Streptomonospora nanhaiensis: one gene and its partner. The protein of the gene in region 2 interacts with the protein of the main gene of each other region in a pairwise test. Links are inferred from orthologs where the notes say so. Each region holds a gene or a part of one and is shown on either strand. Other genes may lie near its edges. The genes, in order: HNR12_RS10075 and HNR12_RS06055.

Region 1 (8,660 bases), 940 kb from region 2 along the record:
CTGCCGGAACGCGTCGGCCCGTACCTGATCCGCCGCCGTATCGGCCAGGGCGGCATGGGCGTCGTGTACCAAGCCGTCGACCCCCGGCAGGACCGGCTCGTCGCGATCAAGGTGCTGCGCTCCGAGGTCGCCGGCGACCACATCGCCCGCGCGCGCCTGGCCCGCGAGGTCGACACCATGCGCCGGGTGCACAGCCGCAACGTCGCCGAGGTCATCGACGCCGACACCGACGCCGAACTCCCCTGGGTGGTCACCGAGTACATCCCCGGGCCCACCCTCGACTCCACCGTGACCGACCACGGGCCGCTGCGGGGCCGCGCGCTCACCCGGTTCGTCAGCGGCCTGGCGCGGGCGATCGACGACATCCACGCCGTCGAGGTCATCCACCGCGACCTCAAGCCGGGCAACGTCATCATCTCCAACGGCGAACCGATCGTCATCGACTTCGGGATCGCCCACGCCGTCGACGGCGCCAAGCTCACCCAGACCGGCACGTTCGTGGGCACGCCCAGCTACCTGTCGCCCGAGGTCATCGAGGGCACCGACCTCGGTCCGGCCACCGACATCCACGCCTGGGGCGCCACCGTGGCCTTCGCCGCCACCGGCCACCCGCCCTACGGCGCCGGGTCCTTCGAGGTGATCTTCTTCCGGATCCTCAACGGCGAGATCAACCTCGACGGCATGCCCGCCGCGCTCCAGCCGCTGGTCGAGGCCGCCGTCTCGCGCGACATGTCGGCCCGGCCCACCGCGGCCCAGCTCGTCGCCCAGACCAGCCGCCTCAACCTCGACCTCCCCTGGACCGAGGACGCCGCCTACACCGGCAGCGGCCTCACCGGCAACCACACCGTGCAGGCGCCCCACCACAGCCCCGGGCGCACCGCCGACCACGGCTCCGCCGGCGCCACCGGCTGGGGTACGGCCGCGGCCGCGGGCGCCGCCGGGGCCGCGGCCGGCGCCGGGGCGCTGGCCGGCTCGGCCATGGGCGCCGACACCCCGGGCGCCGACCTGGGCGGCCCCGACCGCACCATGGCCGCGGGCGCGGGCGGAGCGGACCGCACGATGGCCGCCCCGGGCGGCGCCGACCGCACGATGGCGGCGGGCGCGGGCGGAGCGGACCGCACCATGGCCGCCCCGGGCGGCGCCGACCGCACGATGGCGGCGGGCGCGGGCGGAGCGGACCGCACCATGGCCGCCCCCGACGACTGGGAGCAGCGCGAGACCGGCAAGGCCGGCCCCTACACCGCCGACGACGACGCCGACGACCCCATGGCGCCGCGCACCCAGTTCTTCAACTCCACGCTGCGCCCCGAGGAGTTCCGCGACATCCTCACCCCCGTCGAGGAGCGGCGCGGCGGCCAGGTCGGCCGCTACGGCGACGAGGACGACGGCGAGGAGGATCGCGGCGGGTTCCTCACCCGCTTCCGCCGGGGCGGCGGCGACCGCCTCAGCGACTACATCGACACCGACGACGACGCCGAGGACGACGACTACGAGGAGGAGCCGCGCCACCTGCCGTGGCTGCTGGTCATCCCCGTCCTGGCCTTCCTCACCGGGTTCACGCTGGCCATCCCCGACATCGGCGTGCTGCTCGGCGTGCTCGCCGCCTCGGTGCTGGGCGCCCTCGACACCGTCAAGGTCGAGCACGCCCGGCGGCTCCAGACCCGCGGCCCGCGCAGCTCCGACCACATGGTGATCGCGCTGAGCATGCCGTGGGCGGTGCTGCGCACCCTGGGCCGCACCCTGCTCTACGGGCTGGGCTACCTGCTGGCCGGGATCGTGGTGGGGATCGTCATCGGCCTGATCACCGGCACGAACAACCCCAACAACGTCACCGCCTACGCGCTGGGCCTGGTGGTGCTGCTCAGCTTCGTGGGCCCCAACGGCCGCGGCGCCATGCGCCAGGCCCGATCCACCATCGAGGGCATCGCCGTGCGCAACACCTACGTCTACTGGGGCGCGATCGTGGTGCCGGTGCTGCTGGCGCTGCTGGTGCTGTCCTACGGCCTGGGCGCGCACTCCTACTGGCTCATTCCGGGCGGCCCCTCCAACTGGGCGCTGTTCGGCGGCTGACACCCCCGCGCGCGGGGCCTTCGGCGCCCCGCGCCGCCAGGGGGCGGGTCGGGTTCGCCCCGAGTGCTACCAGCCAGTAACATCGGGGTGGAAAGCAGAGTACGCAGGCGGGAGGCGTGACGTGAACGCCGCCCCGCCACCCGATGGCATCGATTGCATTTGGCACCCTTAGGGGCCACGGACGCGCCAGGCGTCCGCGCCGTCCGAGTGGGCGACGCATGAGTGCAGGGGAGGTCGGCCACCGGCCATGAATATTGTCGTTTTGGTCAAGCAGGTCCCGGACACGGCGACCGAGCGCAAGCTCTCGTCCGATGACAACACGCTGGACCGCGCGGCGTCGGACGGCGTCATCAACGAGCTGGACGAGTACGCCATCGAGGAGGCGCTGCTCCTCAAGGAGAAGCACGGCGGCGAGGTCACCATCCTGACGATGGGACCCGACCAGGCCACCGACTCCATCCGCAAGGCCCTGTCCATGGGCGCCGACAAGGCCGTCCACCTCGTGGACGACGCGCTGCACGGCTCCGACGCCCTCCAGACCGCCTACGCCCTGTCCAAGGCGCTGGGCACGCTGGAGTACGACCTCGTCGTGCTGGGCTCGGAGTCCACCGACGCCCGCACCGGCATCGTCGGCGCGGCGCTGGCCGAGTACCTGGGCCTGCCGCAGCTCACCCTCGCCGGCAAGGTCGAGGTCGACGGCCGGGCCATCAAGATCCAGCGCGCCACCGACTACGGCTACGACGTGGTCGAGGCGCAGCTCCCGGCCGTGGTGTCGGTCGTCGAGAAGATCAACGAGCCGCGCTACCCGTCGTTCAAGCTCATCATGCAGGCCAAGAAGAAGCCGGTCGCCAAGCTCAGCGCCGCCGACGCCGGCATCGACACCGCCCTGGTGGGCCTGGCCAACGCCGCCACCGAGACCGTCGACTTCGCGCCGGCCCCGCCGCGCGCCGCCGGCACCGTGATCAAGGACGAGGGCGACGGCGGCGTCAAGGCCGCCGACTTCCTCGCCGAGAAGAAGTTCGTGTAGGTCCGGCGAGACAGGAAGGATTGACTGACATGGCTGAAGTCCTCGTCCTCGTCGACCACGTCGACGGTGAGGTCAAGAAGGTCACCACCGAGCTGCTGACGGCCGCCCGCCGTGTCGGCGAGCCCGCGGCGGTCTGGATCGGTGACGGCGCCGAGGCCGCCCAGGCCCGGCTCGCCGAGTTCGGCGCGGTCAAGGTCTACGCCGCCTCCGCCGAGCTGAACGACTACGTGGTGGCCCCCAAGGCCGAGCTGCTGGCCAAGCTCGCCCAGGAGAAGTCCGCCGCGGCCGTCCTCGTCTCGGCCACCCCCGAGAACAAGGAGGTCGCCGGCCGCACCGCCGTGAAGCTCGGCTCGGGCGTGCTCACCGACGTGGTCGACCTCACGGCCGACCTCGTGGCCGAGCACAGCGTCTTCGGCGGCGCCGTGGTCACCCACGCCAAGGTGCGCACGGGCGTGCCCGTCGTCGCGGTGCGGCCCAACTCCGTGCCGGCCGAGCCCGCCCCGGCCCAGGCCGAGGTCGAGCAGGTCGCCGTGGAGCTGTCGGCCGCCGCCACCGCCGCCCGCGTGGTCGAGCGCGTGGTGCAGGAGAAGGGCGCCCGCCCGGAGCTGACCGAGGCCGCGATCGTGGTCTCCGGCGGACGCGGCGTGGGCTCCGACGACTTCTCCGTCGTGGAGAACCTGGCCGACGCCCTCGGCGCCGCCGTGGGCGCCTCGCGCGCCGCGGTCGACTCCGGCTGGTACCCCAACCAGTTCCAGGTCGGCCAGACCGGCAAGACCGTCAGCCCCAACCTCTACGTCGCCCTGGGCATCTCCGGCGCGATCCAGCACCGGGCCGGCATGCAGACCTCGAAGAACATCGTCGCGGTCAACAAGGACCCCGAGGCCCCGATCTTCGAGCTGGCCGACTTCGGCGTGGTCGGCGACCTCCACACGGTGGCGCCGCAGCTCACCGAGGAGATCAACAAGCGCAGGTGAGCGCCGCGGGCGGCGCGTCCGCCCACGGCGCCCGCACGGCCCCGGGAGGCGTCCGCCGCCCGGGGCCGCGGCGCGTCCGGGGCCCGCCGACCGGGACCGCGGCGCCCCGCCGGGCGCGGGGGTGCCCCTAGGCCGGGGCGCGGCCGAGCGCACCCGGCGCGCCGCCGTATGCTGGACACCGCCATGGTGTACCTGGATCACGCCGCCACCACCGCCGTCCGTCCCGAGGTAGTCGCGGACATGACGGAGGAGTTCGGCCACCTCGGAAACCCCTCCTCGCTGCACGGCGCGGGGCGCCGCGCCCGCCGCGCGGTCGAGGAGGCGCGCGAGAGCATCGCCGACTCCCTCGGCTGCGCCCCCAACGAGGTGGTGTTCACCGCCGGGGGCACCGAGGCCGACAACCTCGCCGTCAAGGGCCTGTACTGGGCCCGCGCCCAGGAGTCCCCCCGCCGCCGGCGCATCCTCGTCAGCGCGGTGGAGCACCACGCGGCGCTCGACCCCGCCCGCTGGATGGCCGACCACCAGGGCGCCGTCTACGAGGAGGTCCCGGTCGACCGCCACGGCCGCGTGGCGCCCGAGGCGCTGCGCGCCGCCATCGAGCGCGACCCCGACGACGTCGCCCTGGTGTCGGTGATGTGGGCCAACAACGAGGTCGGCACCCTCCAGCCGGTGGCCGAGCTGGCCGCGGTGGCCCGCGAGTACGGCATCCCCTTCCACAGCGACGCGGTGCAGGCGGTGGGCACCCAGCCGGTGTCCTTCGCCGAGTCCGGGGCCTCCGCGCTGACCGTCAGCGCGCACAAGATCGGCGGGCCCGTGGGCGTGGGCGCCCTGGTGCTGGCGCGCGGCGTGGAGCCCACCCCCGTGCTGCACGGCGGCGGTCAGGAGCGCGAGCTGCGCTCGGGCACGCTGATGACCCCGCTGCTGCGCGGGTTCGCCACGGCGCTGCGGCTGGCGGCGGCCGAACGCGCCGCCCACGCCCGCCACCTGGCCCGGCTGCGCGACTCCCTGGTGGCGGCGGTGCGCGAGCACGTGCCCGACGCCGTCCTCAACGGCCACCCCACCGAGCGCCTGCCCGGGATCGCGCACCTGTCCTTCCCCGGCTGCGAGGGCGACGCCCTGCTGATGCTGCTGGACGCGCGCGGGATCGCGTGCTCCACGGGGTCGGCGTGCTCGGCCGGGGTGGCGCAGGCCAGCCACGTGCTGCTGGCCATGGGCGCCGACGCCGAGACCGCGCGCAGCTCGCTGCGGTTCTCGCTGGGGCACGGCTCCGGCCCGGCCGACATCGCCGCGCTGGGCGAGGCGATCGGCCCCGTGGTCGAGCGCGCGCGGGCGGCCCGCCGCAAGCGCCGCGCCGCCTGAGCCGCCCCCGGCGGCCGGGGGCGGGCCCGATCAGCGCTCCAGCTGCCCCCGGATGGGCCGCAGCAGCTGCTCGATGGTCTGCCACTCGGGGTCGAGCCGGCTCTGCACCACCGCGCGGCCCTCGCCCCAGTCGCGCACGGCCGCCTCGAAGTCGGCCATCACCCCGGAGTCGGGGTCGATGTAGAAGTAGAACTGCCGCTGGCCGCCCGCGGTCTGCTGGGCCAGTAGGGCGCCGTTGTCGCCCAGCAGCGTGCGCAGCCCGGTGGCGAACTCCTCCAGCGCTGTGGTGGAGGGCTCGGTGGGCAGCCGGTCGCCGTCGCTGGCGGCGTAGGGCAGCACCACGTGGGCGTAGAGGGTGAGCGCCGGGAAGTCGCGGCGGTGCAGCGGGTGGCGCACCGCGATCTCGATCACGCCGCGCAGCGGCACCCGGCCCTGGAGGGTCACCCAGCCGCCCAGCGCGCCGGAGAGCTGGCTCACGACCGAGGGGATGGAGGTGGGCGGCAGCGGGTCCAGCGGCTTCTCCACCAGCGGCTCGGTCCGGCCCACCCAGCGCACGTAGTCGTCCTCGCCCAGCGCCAGCATCACCACGTGGTCGGCCAGCCCGGCGCGGGTCTCCTCGGACACGAACATGAAGTCGGGGTGGTAGACCCCCACCTCGACCTTGCTGCGCCGCTGGTCGACGCGCATGGACACGCTGCTGTGCGCGAGGTCGAACTCGTGGTCGTCCCAGCGCGTCGTGCGGCCCAGGCGCTCGGGGTCGGCCGGCAGCGCGGGGAAGAACCGCCAGCCGGGCTCCTCGGGCGCCGCCCGCGCCCAGCGCTCGGTGAGCACCCGCGCCTGGTCGTCGGGCCCGGCGGTGAGCACCAGCGCGTGCGTGGAGCCGTTCTCCAGCGAGGCCAGGGGGTCGTCCAGCGCCGCCATGCGCGCCATCAGCCGCCCGGGGTCGGTGTCGTCGTCGAGCCCGAGGTCGCCCAGCCCGCCCAGCCCGGAGTCGGCGTCGCGCGGCGCCGTGGAGACCTCCCAGTTGAGGTCGGGGTGGATCCGCGCCACCGCCTGGGACACCCGCTCGGCGACGTCCTCGGGCGGCGGGGTGCCGTTGTCGACGGAGGCCGCCAGGGCGGTCCGGAACTCCGGCCACTGGCGCCAGAACTCGTCCACGGCGACGGCGGATTCGGACTGCTGAGAGCGGCGGCGACGGAACAGAGCCATGGCCCTGATTTTCGCAGAACGCCGCGGCGGGCGCGCCAGAAGGTCCCCGCGCGGCGCGGGCGGGGCGCGGCCCGGCGAAACCCTGTCGAGGCGGGTGCCCGCCAGGACATAGGCTGGGAGGCGCTATGACTCTGCGCGTACTGGCCGCCATGTCCGGCGGCGTCGACTCCGCCGTGGCCGCCGCCCGCGCGGCCGAGGCCGGCCACGACGTCACCGGCGTCCACCTGGCCCTCTCCAAGAACCCGCAGTCCTACCGCAGCGGCGCGCGCGGCTGCTGCACGGTCGAGGACTCCCGCGACGCCCGCCGCGCGGCCGACGTCATCGGCATCCCCTTCTACGTGTGGGACATGGCCGAGGAGTTCGACCGCGACGTGGTGAGCGACTTCGTCGCCGAGTACGCCGCGGGCCGCACCCCCAACCCGTGCCTGCGCTGCAACGAGAAGATCAAGTTCGCGGCGGTGCTGGACCGCGCGATCGCGCTGGGCTTCGACGCCGTGTGCACCGGCCACCACGTCCGCAAGGTCGACGGCCGGCTGCGGCGCAGCGTCGACCTCGGCAAGGACCAGTCCTACGTGCTGGGCGTGCTCACCCGCGAGCAGGTGGCGCACGCCATGTTCCCGCTGGGCGACTGCACCAAGGTCGAGGTCCGGGCCGAGGCCGAGCGGCGCGGGCTGGCGGTGGCCGACAAGCCCGACAGCCACGACATCTGCTTCATCGCCGACGGCGACACCGCCGGATTCCTCAACGACCGGCTGGGCGGGGAGCCCGGCCCCATCAAGGACGAGTCCGGCGCCGTGCTGGGCACCCACCAGGGCGCGCACACGTTCACGGTGGGCCAGCGCAAGGGCCTCAACCTGGGGGGCGCCGTCAAGCGCCGCTACGTGCTGTCCATCGAGCCGGTGAACAACACGGTCACGGTGGGCCCGCGCGACTCCCTCAAGGTCGACGAGATCACCGCCGAGCGCCCGGTGTGGAGCGGCTGCGCGCCGCTGACCGAGCCCACCGCCTGCCGGGTGCAGCTGCGCGCCCACGGCGAGGTCTACGGCTGCCGCGCGGTGGAGCGCGACGGCCGGCTGGTGATCGAGCTGGACGAGCCGGCCACCGGGGTGGCGGCGGGCCAGGCCGCCGTTCTGTACGGCGGCGAGCACGGCGACACCGTGCTGGGGTCGGGCACCATCGCGGCCACCGCCCGCCGCAGGCAGGACTCCCCGGTCTAGCGCGCCACCGGCGCCCGGCGCGGGCGGGGTCTGGTCGGCCACAATTCGCCGCCGCCGACCTCCGTACAGGTTAGGTAAGGCATAGCATGGTTGCCTGATCCGTGTGCGGAGGGGTGCGATGGAGTACGGGTTCCTGGACGGCCGGCCCTTCTGGATCGTCTACGCCGCCCTCTTCGCCATCGTCTTCGCCCGCACCCAGGCCACCTACTGGATCGGCCGCGGCCTGGGGATCGGGCTGCACCGCTCGCCCGCCGGCCGGCGGCTCGGCGACCGCCTGGAGCGGGCCGAGTCGCTGATCAACCGCTTCGGGCCGCCCGTGGTCACCCTCTCCTACGCCACCGTGGGCTTCCAGACCGCCATCCACCTGGCGGCCGGGGCGATGCGCATGTCGTTCGTGCGCTACCTGGTGGCCATGCTGCCCGGCTGCGCCGGGTGGGCGGCCGTCTACAGCCTCGGCGGCCTGGCCGTCCTCGCCGTGTGGTGGGACCTCTTCCTGCGCTCGCCCGCCCTGGCGGCGGCCGCGGGGGTGCTCCTGATCGCCGCGGCGGTGGCGGCGGTGCTGCTGGCGCGCCGCCGCCGCGCGCGGTCGGCCGCGCCCGCTGACGGCACAGAGCCGGCCGACACGCCCTCGGCGTCCTCCGCCGCCTGAGCCGCGGGCACGCTCCCGCCCCCGCATCCCCGCGCGGCGCCCGCCGCCGGGCACCTGGCCGCGCCGCCGCGCCCCGCGTGCCTTCACCGCGCTCTACCCGCCCTTCACCGCGTCCCGGGGCGGGGTGCGTTCCCCGATTGTGGGTAATGCATACG
Region 2 (8,613 bases):
CGCCGGCGCGCTCCAGGGCACCCGCACCAGCACCGGGTCGGCGCCCGAGACCGGGTTCACCCACACGGTGGCACCGCGGGAGTCCAGCTCCCACAGCCACGCCGCGCCGCGCGGCGCACCCGGCAGGGCGGCCGCGGCGGCGGCCAGTTCGTCGCGGTAGCGGTCGTTGACCCGGGCCAGGATGTCCTCGGCCGGGCCGACCAGCGGATCGGCCCGCGCGGCCAGGTAGGCCGGCCCCTCGACCACGCCCATGGCGTCGTAGGTGTGGTAGAGCACGGTCGCCGGAGCCACCCTGACCAGCAGCGGAGCGGGACCGGCGGGGGAGGGGCCCAGCGCCGCCAGCAGCTCCTCGTCGGGGTCGCGCTCCCACACCGCCAGGGCCGCCCCGCGCCGCTCGCGGGCCGGCACCGCACCCGCCCTGCCCTGGCACCACAGCCGAGCGCGTACAGTAGGGGTGCGACCCACACGCCGCAGCGCGGACAGTTCGACCCCGACCATCGGTCCGGTGTCACCCTGCCGCCCCTCCCGCAGCGCCTCGCGCAACGGGTGGTCGGCCGCGACCCACAGGAGCACGCGGCCGGCGTGATCGACCGCCCCGCGCACGCTGAAACGCGTGTCGGGATAGTCAGCCAACGTCGCCATGGTGGGGGTCGCCGTGGCGGCAAGGGAACGGACCCGTTCGATCGCGGACGGGCAGGGCTGTCGCATGACACCTCCTAGACTTAGGCAAGCCTTACCTAGGATTCCCGTTTTCGCAAGAGACACATAGACGGAGGACGTTAATGCGCTACACCGGACCTAAGGTGCGGTTGTCCCGGCGCGCGGGTATCCCGCTGACCCGTAAGGCGGTCAGCTACTTCGAGAAGCGGCCCTACCCCCCGGGTGAGCACGGCCGCCGAGTTCGGCGCTCCAGCAGCGACTACGCGGTGCGCCAGGCCGAGAAGCAGCGCCTGCGCTGGTACTACGACCTTTCCGAGAAGCAGCTGGCCCGCGCCTACGAGAACGCCAAGAAGCGGCCCGGCCGTACCGGTGAGGAGCTGATCGCCGAGCTGGAGCTGCGGCTCGTCTCGGTCGTGCTGCGCGCCGGCCTGGCGCCGTCGATCTACGCGGCCCGCCAGTACATCAACCACGGCCACATCACCGTGGACGGCAAGAAGGTCGACATCCCCTCCTACCTGGTGAAGCCGGGTCAGGTCATCGCCGTCCGGGAGAAGTCCCGGCAGATGGTGCCGTTCGTGGAGGCCGCCGAGGGCGTGCACGCCGACGACAAGATCGCCGGCTACCTCGCCGTCAGCCACAAGGACCTGCGCGTCGCGGTCGTCGACCGCCCCAAGCGCGAGCAGGTGCCGGTGCCCTTCGACGAGCAGCTCGTCGTGGAGTACTACGCGCGCTAGTCCCCGCTGACACGCGCGCGGGCCGTGCGACCCCTCGGGGGCGCACGGCCCGCTGTGCTCCGCGGGCCCGCCCGCGCGCGGCCCGGGCGGGCTAGTACATGCGGCGGATGTGGAACGCGCTGCCCCGGCTCAGCGGGACCTCGGCCACGAACTCCTGCATCTTCATCCGGCACCACGAGGGGATGTCCGTCCGCGCGGCGGGGTCGTCGGCCGTGACGGCGATGACCGAGCCGATGGGCACCTCCCGGATCCGCCCGGCCAGCATGATGATGGGGATCGGGCACTTGCGGCCGATCGCCTCCACGGTCACCAACGGCTGGTCCGACACCTGCGCTCTCCCCTCGACGCCTGCTCGTATCCCATTCTTTACCCAAGTCGCCGGCTAAGTGGCACCCGGTTAAGGGACGCGTGAAACCAGCGGTACTCTCGCCTTAGCCCGCTTGCGAGGGCCGCGCCGGCACCCGAGGCAGCCGGAGGCGACCCCGCCGGCGGGCCGGGCGAACACGCCGATCCGCCCCGGATCGCCGCAGGCGTCCGCACCGCGCCCCGGGCGCGGTACGGAGGCCCCAGCGCGTGTCCGGCCGGAAGCCCGCCGGGCACCCCGGTCAACACGCTGGTCAGGCATGCCCCTGGACTGCCCTGCGGGCTGATCGCGCTAGTGTTTCCCCCGAAAAGCTTTGGAATACCACCGCCCGCGCGACGACCGCGGGCATCACCGCTGGGAAGGCAATCCGTGAGTCCGACCCGCCATAGGAATCGGCGCCCCGCGCTGCGCCGATGGGCACCACGCGGCGCCGCGCTCGCCGCGCTGGGCCTGGCCGCGACCGGCTGCGCGTCGAACGAGTTCACTCGTTTGGGCGTGCCGGAGCCGATCACCGAACAGGGCCAGCGTGTCCTCACGCTCTGGCAGGGCTCGTGGGTGGCGGCGTTCGCGGTCGGCATCCTGGTGTGGGGACTGATCGTCTGGACGGTCATCTTCCACCGCAAGCGCTCCGAGCAGCTTCCGCCGCAGGTGCGCTACAACATGCCCATCGAGGCCCTGTACACCGTCCTGCCGATCGTCATCATCGCGGTCCTGTTCTACTTCACCGCGCGCGACCAGACGGTCCTGCTCGACACCGAGGAGCCGGCCGACACCAACATCGAGGTCGTCGGCTTCCAGTGGAGCTGGCAGTTCAACTACCTCGACCAGTCGCGTGTCGACGCCGAGGAGCAGGGCACCGAGCCCCAGACCGAGTTCTCGGTCGCGGGCACCCCCCAGCACCAGCCCACGCTGGTGCTGCGCGAGGGCGACGTCGTGCACTTCGACCTCACCTCGCCCGACGTGATCCACTCCTTCTGGATCCCGGCCTTCGCCTTCAAGATGGACATCATCCCCGGCCAGGACAACGAGTTCCAGGTCAAGGTCCAGGAGGGCACCGCGGGCACCTACGCCGGCCGCTGCGCCGAGCTGTGCGGTGTCGACCACTCCCGCATGCTGTTCACCGTCGAGGTCATGGAGCCCGACGACTACGACCGCTGGGTCGAGGAGCAGCGCCAGGCCGCCGCCGACGAGCAGCAGCAGCTGGAGTCCGGCGAGGAGCTGGAGCCGCGCGGCGAGGACACCGGCACCGCCATCGAGGGCCCCGGCACCGGGGACCAGGAGGGGTCGGGCGACGACGTGGCCCGCGACGAGTCCACCGAGACGCCCGAGCCTTCGGCGTCGGCCGAGGAGGAGGCAGGCCAGTAATGGCGACCGCAACACAGCCACGCGCGGAGGCGGCCCCCGCCCCCACCCGCAAGGGCTCCATCATCGTCAGCTGGCTGACGTCGACCGACCACAAGGTCATCGGGTACATGTACCTGATCACCTCGTTCCTCTTCTTCATCTTCGGCGGCATCCTCGCGCTGGTCATGCGCGCCGAGCTGCTGTGGCCCGGCCTGCAGGTCGTGACCAACGAGCAGTTCAACCAGCTGTTCACGATGCACGGCACGATCATGCTGCTGATGTTCGCGACCCCGCTGTTCGTCGGGTTCGCCAACATCATCATGCCGCTGCAGATCGGCGCGCCCGACGTGGCGTTCCCCCGCATCAACCTGTTCGGCTACTACCTGTACCTGTTCGGCAGCCTCATCGCCGTGGGCGGGTTCCTCACCCCCGGCGGCGCGGCCAGCTTCGGCTGGTTCGCCTACACCCCGCTGTCGGACGCCGTGCGCTCGCCCGGCCTGGGCGGCGACCTGTGGATCATGGGCCTGGCCGTCAGCGGTCTGGGCACGATCCTGGGTGCGGTCAACTTCATCACCACCGGCCTGTGCATGCGCGCGCCGGGCATGACGATGTTCCGCATGCCGATCTTCACCTGGAACGCGATGCTGACCAGCGTGCTGGTGCTCATCGCCTTCCCGGTCCTGACCGCGGCCCTGATCGCGCTGGGCGCCGACCGGATGATCGGTACGCACGTCTACGACGCCGAGCACGGCGGCGCCATCCTGTGGCAGCACCTGTTCTGGTTCTTCGGCCACCCGGAGGTCTACATCATCGCGCTGCCGTTCTTCGGCATCGCGACCGAGATCCTTCCGGTGTTCAGCCGCAAGCCGATCTTCGGCTACAAGAGCCTGGTGGGCGCGACCATCGCCATCGCCGGCCTGTCGGTGACGGTGTGGGCGCACCACATGTTCCCCACCGGCGCGGTGCTGCTGCCGTTCTTCTCGTTCATGACGTTCCTCATCGCGGTGCCCACCGGGGTGAAGTTCTTCAACTGGATCGGCACCATGTGGCGCGGCCAGCTCGTGTTCGCCACGCCGATGCTGTTCACCATCGGGTTCCTGGTGACGTTCCTGTTCGGCGGCCTGACCGGTGTCATCCTGGCCTCCCCGCCGCTGGACTTCCACGTGACCGACTCCTACTTCGTGGTGGCCCACTTCCACTACGTGGTGTTCGGCACCGTGGTGTTCGCGATGTTCGCGGGCTTCTACTACTGGTGGCCCAAGTTCACCGGCAAGATGCTCAACGAGGCCCTGGGCAAGTGGCACTTCTGGTTCCTGTTCTTCGGGTTCCACGGGACCTTCCTGGTCCAGCACTGGCTGGGCGCCGAGGGCTTCCCGCGCCGCTACGCCGACTACCTGCCCAGCGACGGGTTCACCGAGCTCAACATGGTGTCCTCCATCGCCTCGTTCGTGCTGGGCGCCTCCACGCTGATCTTCTTCTGGAACATGTGGGTCACCGCCCGCAACGCGCCCAAGGTGACCGTGGACGACCCGTGGGAGTACGGCTGCTCGCTGGAGTGGGCGACCTCCTGCCCGCCGCCGCGGCACAACTTCACGTCGCTGCCGCGCATCCGCTCCGAGCGTCCGGCGTTCGACCTGCACCACCCGCACGCCGCCGCACCCGGATCGGCCGCGCCGGCCTCCGCGGGCCTGAAGTAGCAAAGCGAGTACTGACATGAAGATGCAGGCATACCTGTTCATGGGCGTCTCGACCTTCTTCGGGCTGGTCGCGGCCGTCTACGCCTACTGGTCGTGGATGGCCGAGGGCTACGTGGAGTGGACCGGGACCGTCGCCCTGGTGGTCTCCATCGGCTTCGGCTGGATGGTCGGGTTCTGGCTGTGGCAGTCGGCCCGGCGCAGCGAGCGCTACCACGGGCTGCCGCCCGAGGAGCGGCTGGACGGCGAGATCGCCGAGAACTCCGGCGAGTACGGGTTCTTCAGCCCGCACAGCTGGTGGCCGCTGTTCGTGGCCCTGTCGGTGGCGTTCATGGCCGTGGGCGTCACGATCGGCTGGTGGATGGTCTTCATCGGCGCGTTCGCGGTGATCCTGACCGCCATCGGCTGGGTCTTCGAGTACTACCGCGGCGAGTTCCAGCACTAGCCCGACAGCGCGAGCCGCACAGGGCGGCGCGGGCCCGGGCCCGCGCCGCCCCGGGGGTCCGCAGTGGCCCCGAGCACCCCGGCGGACGGCGATTTCCGACGAGATCGACCATCCGCCGGGGTATTCTCTTTTGGGCGGCCGATACCCGTTCGGGGTACGGCATTCCGGGCCTGGGGCCCCGGCCGCCCCAATTCATCCCACAGGTCTCAAACTTCTCCGCCTCGCGGTGCGTCCATACTGGGTAGAGACGCGGTAAATCGCGGGCAATCCGGACACTGGAGGTCGCACGGTGAAGGGCAGCGCATTCCCAACGGCGGTTCGAGGCGCGGGCGCCGGCTTGGCCGGGCTGCTGCTCGTCCTGGCCGCCGGCTGCACGGGAGCCGACAGCGGCGCGGAGTCCACCGGGGGAGAGGGCGGCGGACCGGCGGTCGAGGTCACCATCAGCCCCGAGGACGGCGCCACCGAGGTCGCCCCGAACTCCCCCATCACCGTCGAGGCCGCCGACGCCACCATCACCGACGTCCGGGTGGAGCAGACCGGCGGCGCCGCCGACGCCCAGAACGCCCCGGCCGAGTCCCCCTCGGCCGGCCCTTCGGGCGGGGCCGCCCTCGGCGCCATGACCGGCACCTTCAACGAGGACAAGACCACCTGGGTCAGCGACTGGAACCTCACCCCGGGCGCCGAGGTCACCGTCACCGCCACCGCCGAGAACAGCGACGGCGAGGAGGCCGAGGTCGTCAGCCAGTTCAGCACGCTGGAGGCGGTCGAGGGCAAGCGGCTGGAGCTGCAGTCGAACTTCCCCACCAGCGGCCAGACGGTCGGCGTGGGCATGCCCGTCATCATCAACTTCGACCTGCCGGTGGAGAACAAGGAGCAGGTCGAGAACTCCATGGAGGTCACCTCCGAGCAGCCGGTGCAGGGCGCCTGGAACTGGTTCGGCGACCAGATGGCGGTCTTCCGGCCCGAGGAGTACTGGGAGCCCAACCAGTCGGTCACGGTCGACCTGCACCTGGCGGGCGTCGAGGCCGCCGAGGGCGTCTACGGCATCGAGAACCACCAGATCAACTTCGAGGTGGGCCGCGAGCAGATCACCACGGTCGACGACGACGCCCACACCATGACCGTGGAGCGCGACGGCGAGACCGTGAAGACGTTCCCGATCAGCAACGGCCGCGGCGACACCCGGCAGTACACCACCACCAGCGGCATCCACCTGACCATGGAGAAGTACGAGCACCTGGTCATGGACTCCTCGACCATGGGCATCCCGGTCGACAGCCCCGAGGGCTACAAGCTGGACGTGAACTACGCGGTCCGCTTCTCCAACAGCGGAGAGTTCACCCACGCCGCCCCGTGGAACGGCCAGCTCGGCGAGGCCAACGCCAGCCACGGCTGCACCAACATGAGCACGGCCGACGCCAAGTGGTTCTACGAGGAGTCGCTGATGGGCGACCCGTTCATCGTGACGGGCACCGACCGCCAGCTCGAGGTCGACAACGGCTGGGGCTACTGGCAGCGCTCCTGGGAGGACTGGCTGGCCAACAGCGCCACCGGCGAGCCCGACACCACCGACGGCAAGGGCACGCCGGGCGACGTCCACGGCGAGCAGGAGCAGGCCGACTAGGGCTTCTCCGCCAGGGGCCGCCCGGTCAGGGCCGGCCGGAAGGCGCCACACCGGCCACGGGGCCGCGGAGCACGTGCTCCGCGGCCCCGTCCGCGTTCGCGGGCCCGAGGCGCCCGCAGGCGCCGGGCGGCGGCCTAAAGCCACCGCCGCCCGGTGGGCCGGGGGCGGGGCGCCGGGCGGCGGGCGGCACGGGTGTCCGGGGGCCGGCGGCGGGCATGGCCCCGGCCGGCGCTCCCGCGTTCCGGCGGTGCCGCGCCCGCCGGGCGCAAGCGGCGCGGGCGGCCGGGGGAGGGGGAGGGGCGCACGCTCACCGGAGGGCTCGGCGGTGGCCGGGGACACCGCCGCCGGGCGCTCCAGTCGCCGCTGCGGCCGCCGGCGATCTTGGGGCGGGTTCGGGCTCGCCCCGCGAGGGCGGGGCCGTCCTCGTGCGGCTGAGCGCCGCCTCCGCCCCGGCGCCCCCGGGTCGCGGGCCGCCGCGCGCCCCGCCCGCGTCCCTACCCCGGACACGCCGAAGGGCCCGGCCCCCGCTTCCGGGGTGCCGGGCCCTTCGCCGCTCAGGTCACCGGGACGGCTAGGCGCCGCTGGTGGCCTCCTGCTTGGTGTCCGCGTCGGCCGACTCGTCGTAGTGGGCGCCGTGGTGCAGGTGGTGGCCGGTGTGCGGCTGGACGTCCTCGAACGGGACGTTGTCGCGCGTGTACCAGTCCGCCAGCCGCGTGCGCAGGCGGCCCATCATGCCGCGCGACGCCGGCGCCTCGACGCCGTTGTCGTCGTGGGACTCCACGTCGATCCGCGAGACCGGGGTCTTGCTCTGCAGCACGTGCACGGTCTCGTCCGTGGACTCCTTGTGGACCTCGATGAACTCGCCGCTGGGCAGCTGCTGGATGGTGCCGCTCTCGTAGCCGTGCTCCAGCTGCTCGCGGTCGCGGCGCTGGAGGCCCAGGCAGATCCGCTTGGCGACCATGAACCCGATGATCGGCCCGACGATCACCCCGATCCGGAAGAACCAGGTGGTGCCGTACAGCGACACCTGGAACGTCTCGGAGATGATGTCGTTGGACCCGGCCAGCCACAGCAGCCCGTAGAACACGATGCCGGCCACGCCCACACCGGTGCGCACCGGGGCGTTGCGCGGACGGTCGGCCACGTTGTGGTGGCGGCGGTCGCCGCTGATCCACGCCTCGACGAACGGCCACAGGGCCATGCCGCCGAAGAGGATCCCCGGGATCACCAGGCCCGGCACGAGCACACCGGTCGGGATGGAGTAGCCGGCGAAGTCGATGTCGAACCAGTTCGGGAAGATCCGCAGCGACCCCTCCATGAAGCCCATGTACCAGTCGGGCTGGAGCCCGGAGGTGATGGAGGTCGGGGTGAACGGGCCGAACAGGTGGATCGGGTTGATCTGGACGAAGGCGCTCAGGCCCACCGTGACGGCGAAGACGAAGAAGAAGAACCCGCCCGCCTTCACCGCGAAGCCCGGCAGCATGGGGACGCCGACGACCTTCTTCTCGGTGTGGCCCTTGCCCGGGTACTGCGTGTGCTTCTGGTGCCACAGGATCATGAAGTGGGCACCGATCAGCGCCAGCAGGATGGCCGGGATCAGCAGCACGTGGAAGACGTACAGGCGCGGGATGATGTCCTGGCCGGGGAACTCCCCGCCGAACAGGAACATCGACAGGTACGTGCCCACGATCGGGAACGCCAGCATGACGCCCTGGAGGATGCGCACGCCCATGCCCGAGGGCAGGTCG

The links.
Region 1: the proteins of HNR12_RS06055 (region 2) and HNR12_RS10075 interact in binary tests that used the Escherichia coli proteins (3 or more experiments, as listed by UniProt). The link is inferred for Streptomonospora nanhaiensis from one-to-one orthologs.

The regions. Positions count from the first base shown.
Region 1 is NZ_JACCFO010000001.1:2,344,784-2,353,443, reverse strand. Bases 3,380-6,342 are described here. They hold HNR12_RS10075 (cysteine desulfurase family protein), read left to right. Parts: upstream 3,380-4,254; coding sequence 4,255-5,430; downstream 5,431-6,342. Other genes in these bases: HNR12_RS10070 (DUF695 domain-containing protein), read right to left, coding at 5,461-6,342; HNR12_RS10080 (electron transfer flavoprotein subunit alpha/FixB family protein), read left to right, coding at 3,380-4,071. Also shown: HNR12_RS10090 (serine/threonine-protein kinase), read left to right, coding at 1-2,070; HNR12_RS10085 (electron transfer flavoprotein subunit beta/FixA family protein), read left to right, coding at 2,318-3,097; more of HNR12_RS10080, read left to right, coding at 3,127-3,379; more of HNR12_RS10070, read right to left, coding at 6,343-6,639; tRNA 2-thiouridine(34) synthase MnmA, read left to right, coding at 6,765-7,856; HNR12_RS10060 (DedA family protein), read left to right, coding at 7,975-8,505. UniProt on the Escherichia coli protein: Master enzyme that delivers sulfur to a number of partners involved in Fe-S cluster assembly, tRNA modification or cofactor biosynthesis. Catalyzes the removal of elemental sulfur from cysteine to produce alanine.
Region 2 is NZ_JACCFO010000001.1:1,397,658-1,406,270, reverse strand. What follows is about bases 105-3,020. They hold HNR12_RS06055 (sulfurtransferase TusA family protein), read right to left. Parts: upstream 1,723-3,020; coding sequence 1,486-1,722; downstream 105-1,485. Other genes in these bases: ctaC (aa3-type cytochrome oxidase subunit II), read left to right, coding at 2,128-3,020; rpsD (30S ribosomal protein S4), read left to right, coding at 783-1,394; HNR12_RS06065 (DUF2470 domain-containing protein), read right to left, coding at 105-633. In the rest of the region: more of HNR12_RS06065, read right to left, coding at 1-104; more of ctaC, read left to right, coding at 3,021-3,123; ctaD (aa3-type cytochrome oxidase subunit I), read left to right, coding at 3,123-4,799; HNR12_RS06040 (cytochrome c oxidase subunit 4), read left to right, coding at 4,816-5,241; HNR12_RS06035 (L,D-transpeptidase), read left to right, coding at 5,531-6,865; qcrB (cytochrome bc1 complex cytochrome b subunit), read right to left, coding at 7,437-8,613. UniProt on the Escherichia coli protein: Sulfur carrier protein involved in sulfur trafficking in the cell. Part of a sulfur-relay system required for 2-thiolation during synthesis of 2-thiouridine of the modified wobble base 5-methylaminomethyl-2-thiouridine (mnm(5)s(2)U) in tRNA.